2 regions of the Mesorhizobium sp. M1423 genome follow, and region 2 is predicted to be linked to the other one. Evidence: predicted binding sites of a transcription regulator. Region 2 holds the regulator's gene; the other holds the start of a gene.

Region 1 (3,415 bases), on a different contig from region 2:
GTCCAATGGCGCATTTTTCAACCATTGCCACAGGCCCGGTGTCGAGGCCTTCCTCCATCCGCATCACCATCATGCCCGTCTCGGTATCGCCGGCCATGATGGCGCGCTGGATAGGGGCAGCGCCGCGCCAGCGCGGCAATAGCGATGCGTGGCCATTGAGGCAACCGAGCCGCGGCGCCTCGAGAATAGGTTTGGGCAGAAGCAGCCCGTAGGCGACGACCACGGCGACATCGGCGCGCAAGGTGCGGAACGCCTGCTGCTCCGCCTCGCTCTTCAGCGACACCGGCGACCGCACCTCGATGCCAAGCCGCTCCGCCTCACGCTGCACCGGCGACGGCGTCAGCTCGAGCCCGCGCCGGCCTGCGGCGCGCGGCGGCTGCGTGTAGACGGCTGCCAATTCATGCCCTGCCCCGGCGATCGCTCGCAGCGTCTGCACGGAGAATTCGGGCGTACCCATGAAGATGACACGCAGGGGCATTCGTCGACCCCTATCCCACCATCTTGCCCGGCGCCTTGTCCCTGGCGAGCTTCTTGAATTTCTTGACCACCATGTCGCGCTTCAGCTTGGAGATGTGGTCGATGAACAGCACGCCGTTTAGGTGGTCGATCTCATGCTGCAGGCAGGTCGCCATCAGCCCCTCGGCCTCGAGCTCCTGCAGCTTGCCGTCGCGATCGAGATACTTCACCCGCACCGCTGCCGGACGCTCGACCTCGGCATAGTAATCCGGGATCGACAGGCAGCCTTCCTCGTAGACCGAACGCTGGTCGGAGCTGTCGAGGATTTCGGGATTGATGAAGACGTGCGGTGCCGGCGTCTCGTCCTCCTTGGCGAGGTCGATCACCAGCAAGCGCAAGGGTTCGCCGACCTGGATCGCCGCGAGGCCGATGCCGGGCGCGTCATACATGGTGTCCAGCATGTCGCCGGCCAGTTTACGCAAATCACCGTCGACACGCTCGACCGGTTTTGAAACCTGACGCAGGACGGGATCGGGGAGGATGATAAGCGGCTTGATCGACATGGCGTCTCACCTAAGACCTCGCAGGAAAAGCGTCAACCGGGACGCCTTCTGGTCGTTCACGTTTTGATCTGTGCCGCCAGACCGAATCATCTATGCTGTCGGCATGAACGATCTGGCCACCATCCTGTCCGAACCTGTCGCCCGCCTCGGCGCCACCACGATCACGCTCGGCCATGCCCTGGGTTTCGGCGCAATGCTGTTCCTCGGCCTGTTCGTGGCGCTCGTCATTGCGCTCTGGCGATCGGCCAAGGCGCGTGCAATGGCGGCCGCCGAAGCCGCCGACCACGCCCGCGACGCCGAGGTGCGGATGGCCGGCATCTTAGCAAGCCAGGCGGAAATGCAGGGCCGTATGGGCGCTATCGCCGAAGTGTTCGGGGCGCGTCAGGCCGAACTGACCCAGTCGATCGGCCAGCGCCTCGACGCCATGACCGGCCGCCTCGGCCAGACCATGACCGAGCAGACGAGATCGACGCATGAGAGCCTCGCCAAGCTGCAGGAGCGGCTGGCGGTCATCGATATCGCGCAAGGCAACATCCAGTCGCTGGCCGGCCAGGTCGTGCAATTGCAGGCGATCCTTTCCAACAAGCAGACGCGCGGCGCCTTCGGCCAGTCGCGTATGGAAGCCATCGTCGCCGACGGATTGCCCCACGGCGCCTATGAATTCCAGGCGACCTTGTCGAATGGCAGCCGGCCCGACTGCCTGGTGAAGATGCCGAACGGCGCACCGTCGCTTGCCATCGATGCAAAGTTTCCACTCGAGGCCTGGAATGCCATCCGTGCCGCCGAAGGCGCCGACCTGCAGAAGTCCGCCGCTCAGGCTTTCCGCCGCGACATCGAGGTGCATGTCCGGGATATTTCCGAAAAATACCTGATCCAGGGCGAGACGCAGGACACTGCCTTCATGTTCGTGCCCTCGGAATCGGTGTTCGCCGAAATCCACGAGAATTTCGAGGCCGTTGTCCAAAAGGCGCATCGATCGCGGATCGTCATCGTCTCGCCATCGCTTTTGATGCTGTCGATCCAGGTCATCCAGGCGATCCTCAAGGATGCCCGTATGCGCGAGCAGGCGCACCTGATCCAGGGCGAGGTCATCCGGCTGATGGAAGACGTCTCTCGGCTCGACGAGCGGGTGCGCAAATTGCAGACGCATTTCGGTCAATCGGCCAAGGATATCGAGGACATCCTCGTCTCGACATCGAAGGTGACCAGGCGCGGACAAAAGATCGAGGCGCTGGAGTTTGGCGTGCAGCCGGCGGAGGACACTGCTGGGTCGAATGGCAGCGGAGCAAAAGCGGAAAGCAGCGCGCGTGTTGCCGATTCGAAAACCGGGCAGCTGAGGCTAAGGGTCGTCGAAGGCGACGATTGAGAGCTACGCCGGAACCGGAGCCGAGGCTTCGCCCGGTCTGGCGCTACTGCTCCTCGATGATGGTTGTGCCTTCGAATTCCGGCAGCCAATGCAGCGCCGAGCGATGCCAGATCTGCTTTCTCGGCACCAGTTGATCGCGCTGCCATGCCGTGCCGACCCTGATGCCGTAAACCTTCGGTCCCGCGCCCGCCGACGTGGCGTAGAGATGCGAGCCGCACTCACCGCAAAATGCCTGAGCGCGCTTGGCACCACTCGAACCGGTCTTGATGTAGATTTTCGGCGCGCCCTTGGTGATCGTGTAATTGTCCTCGGACGCCGGCACGGTGACGCGAAAGGCCGTTCCGGTTAGCTTCTGACAATCGATGCAGTGACAAATGGTGGTCTTTTCCGGATCGACCTCGGCCTCGTAAGTAATGGCGCCGCAATGACACCCGCCGTCGATTTTCATCTTCGTTCCTCCTGGAGCTTTTGCGCGCAATCATAACCGGGACTGCCCGATGGCGCAGCCATTTTCCTCAGGCCGGCTCCCCTCCGGACGCCGCCAAGGCCTTGCTCCGCCGTTCCCAGGTGCCGGTGGTCTGCGGCTTGACGAACAGGCGCGTGACCTCCGGCATCTCCGCCTTCAGCCGTGTCTCGAGGCGTTCGACGCAGGTCTCTATCTCGGGCGCCGACAAGTGGTCCTCGAACTCGATGCTCAGAGCGGCGACGATCTCCTGAGGCCCCATATGGAGCGTCAGTACGCCATTTGCCCGCTGCACCGCCGGGTCCTGCTGGACAATGGCCAGCACTTTCATTTGCACCTCGGGCGAGGCCGGCTCGCCGAGCAGCAGGCTCTTGCTTTCGCGGGCCAGGAAGATCGCGGTCGCGCCCAGGATCAGCGCGATGCCGATCGACGCGGCGCCGTCGAGCTTCGGCATGTCCAGCAGTTCCGCCGCCAATATGCCGGCGAAGGCGACAACGAGGCCGAGAAGTGCCGCGCTGTCCTCGAAGAGTACGGTGTAGACACTCGGGTCCTTGCTGAGCTGCACCG
Region 2 (3,415 bases):
CGAGCTCGACTGGCATCGCACCGGCGGTGTGGCAGAGATCCCAGACGATCATCGCCCCGGCCTCCTGGGCCCTGCGCGTCAGCGCCGGCATGTCGCGCAGTTCGCCCGACTTGTAGTTGACGTGGTTGACCAGCACCACGGCGGTGCCTTCGTCGATCAGCTCTTCGATGCTCGGCGCGTCGACCCCCGAGAGGCGAAGCAGCGTATCTTTTCGCATCGAAACCACACCGTCAGCCATATAGAGGTCTGTCGGAAAACTGTCGCCCTCGGCGACGATGACCTGCCGCTCCGGCCGCATGGCCATGGCGGCGTGCAGCAGCTTGTAGATGTTGACCGATGTCGTGTCGCAGACCACCGTCTGGCCGGCCGCGGCACCGATCAGGCGCCCGAGCTGGTCGCCGAGTTCGAGTGGCATGTTGAACCAGCCGGCCGTGTTCCAGGCGCGGATGAGATCATGCGCCCATTCTTCGGTCGCTGCCTTGCTCAATTCATCGAAAGCGGCACGCGAAGCGGCCCCTAGCGAATTGCCGTCGAGATAGATCACTCCTTGCGGCAGCACAAAGCGGTCGCGCATCGCGCGCAGCGGATCTGCAGCATCCAACGCCTTTGTGGCCACGAGATCGGGAATTCCTGTCATGATTTGTCTGCTCCCCCAAGATTCACCGCTACGCCGGACACGCATCGACGGCATCCATCGGTCACGAGCGGTTCTCCATTACCTGGTATCGCGCAGCAAGGCCCCACCGGCGACAAGTTGCCTGACCACGCGGTGGAAACCAGGAGCCAAGCCAACCCAAGGTTGGCGTTTTGAGTTCGTTTCGTTCACGGTGCATTGGCCAACCGCACAGTCGATACGGCTTCAATTCCGTGCCCCTTTGCCGGCTGACGGCCGATACCAGTGCCGCCTTCTGGGAACCCAGAGGCCGAAAACGAAAGCAGAATCAAGGCGATGAGGCCCGCGGCGGTGAAAATGCAGCGTTCCGGTTTGGTGAGTGGTATCGTTTCCCGAGCCCTAACACATTCATTAAACTTTAAACAGTTGCGGAACACAACTGGAACAGATAGTGTTTGTTCTGGGTTTGTTTTTCTGATTCTGTTGGGGGTCGCTATGCTGACGCGCAAACAACACGAACTGCTTATGTTCATCCACGAAAGGCTGAAGGAAAGCGGTATCCCGCCCTCCTTCGACGAGATGAAGGAAGCGCTCGACCTGGCTTCCAAATCGGGAATCCACCGGCTGATTACGGCGCTGGAGGAGCGCGGCTTCATTCGCCGTTTGCCCAACCGGGCCCGTGCGCTGGAGGTGCTGCGCCTGCCCGATTCGATCGCCCCCGGCCTCAATGCGGCACGCAAGTTCTCGCCGAGTGTCATCCAGGGCAGTCTTGGGCAAGGTCCTCGGCAGGGCAAGCCGACATCGTCGCGCGTCCCTGCAGCCGGCAATGACGACGATGTCGTTGCCGCCGTGTCTATCCCGGTGATGGGCCGCATCGCCGCTGGTGTGCCGATCGATGCCATCCAGCACCAGACGCATTCGATCTCGGTGCCGCCGGACATGATCATGGGCGGCGAGCATTATGCGCTTGAGGTCAAAGGCGATTCGATGATCGAGGCTGGCATTTTCGACGGCGACACGGTGATCATCCGCAATGCCGATACGGCGAGCCCTGGTGAGATCGTGGTGGCACTGGTCGACGAGGAGGAAGCGACGCTGAAGCGGTTCCGCCGCAAAGGCGCCTCGATCGCCCTGGAAGCGGCCAATCCGGCCTACGAGACGCGCATCTTCGGGCCAGACAGGGTCAAGGTACAAGGCAAGCTCGTCGGGTTGATCCGCCGCTACTGAGTTGCGCCCTTGGCGCCGGCTTTTGGCTTGTCGGCTCTGCGGTATGGCGGCATGCCCCGCGCCGTGCGTGAAAATTTCCGCTGCACGTGCCAGGGCCGGTATGATTTTTCGACGGCGAAGCGGATTTCGGCGCATGTTGCCGCTTGTGGATCGAAATAGACGGCCGCACTTCCCGCGCGCGCCAGTTGCCGTTTGGTGACGACGAGGACCAGCCGGTCGTAGTAGCAGGGATTATGGGCGGTGGCGTCGTCGATGACGATCAAGCTGGCAAAGGCGCAGGCTGGCCGTGCAGTATCGCGGTCCTTGGCTTGCGCGATGATCGCGCCGGATGGATGCCTGGCAAGGCAGAGACCGTCCGTGCAAATGAACGGCATGCCCGGCGGTAGGTCGGCCGGATCGGCAATGTCGAATTGCGGATCGTTCTTTCCAGGTGTTTCTGGCGCGACGATAGCCTCTGATGTGAGCGCGCGTTTCCAGTTGTCGATGGTGAACTCATTCGGGCGTGCCCGGTTGACCGCGAGTTCACCGCTGCCGATTGGCAGCGCGACCAGCCGTGCGTCCTCCGAGATCAATACATCGGGTACGCGCGTCTGCGTTGTCGTCAGCAAGCCGGCGAGCGCAAAAGGAAGGGCCACGAGCCGCAACCAGGTCGTCGCCATGCTGGCAATGACGAGGGCGATCGTCACCAAAAGGACAGATCTCAGCGAAATCAGCCCGACCGCATCGATCGGCGAGCGCTCGGAGATCCACCCGGACAGGGCGATCATCGCCGTCAGCCCCTTGCCCATCACGTAGAGGAAAGGCCCATCCGCGCCGAACGGCATCGCCAGCGCACTGAGGACGGCGAAGGGCATGACGACCAGTGAGACGATAGGCATGATGGCCAGATTGGCGAACAGGCTGAGCGGCGCCACGCGCTGGAAATGCCATATGGCGAAAAGCGCCGTGGCGCTCCCTGCAATGATCGAGGTCATCGCCAGGCCGCCCATGCCCAGCAGGACCTTTCGAGCGGCAAAGCGTAGCGGCGACAACCGCGGCGGCGGCGTGGTGGCCCTGCCGGCGCGGTAATCGGACCAGCCTGCATAGGCGCCGACAAGGGCCGCCGTCGCGGCGAAGGACATCTGGAAGCTCGGACCGACCACCTCGTGCGGCGACACCAGAATGACCGCGATGGCCGAGATCGCCAGGTTGCGCATGGTGAGCGCGGCCCGGTCGAACAGCACGGCGATAAGCATCACCGCCAGCATGATGAAGCTGCGTTCGGCCGCCACCACAATGCCGGAAAAGACGAGGTAGGCCGCAATCGAAAAAAGCGCGGCGGCCGCGGCATATTTCTTGACCGGCCGTCGCGATGAGAAATCGGGAAACAACGCAAAGGTGCCGCGTAGCAGCGCCATGATGGTGCCGGCGACCAACGCCATATGCAGCCCCGAGATGGAGATGATGTGATAGATGCCTGTACGCCGCATCGCTTCGTTGATCTCCTCGGGAATGCCGGCGCGCACGCCGACGATCAGCGCAGCAGCAATCTCGCCCTCGGCGCCGCCGATGCGGCTGCGGATATGGTCGGCGATG

What was found. Region 2 encodes LexA, which represses DNA repair genes until DNA is damaged. Its sites were predicted from a motif close to TGTTCNNNNTGTGTTCNG; they were not measured.
Region 1: the regulator LexA is predicted to act here: its motif matches at 1,073-1,090, upstream of NKG95_RS23450 (DNA recombination protein RmuC).

The regions. Positions count from the first base shown of each region.
Region 1 is NZ_JAMYKU010000020.1:69,187-72,601, reverse strand. It holds gene fmt (methionyl-tRNA formyltransferase) at 1-472, opposite strand, end outside; gene def (peptide deformylase) at 489-1,019, opposite strand; gene NKG95_RS23450 (DNA recombination protein RmuC) at 1,123-2,385, shown strand; gene NKG95_RS23445 (GFA family protein) at 2,429-2,833, opposite strand; gene NKG95_RS23440 (cation diffusion facilitator family transporter) at 2,901-3,415, opposite strand, start outside.
Region 2 is NZ_JAMYKU010000006.1:153,434-156,848, forward strand. It holds gene kynU (kynureninase) at 1-637, opposite strand, end outside; gene lexA (transcriptional repressor LexA) at 1,109-1,840, shown strand; gene NKG95_RS10290 (ComEC/Rec2 family competence protein) at 1,834-3,415, opposite strand, start outside.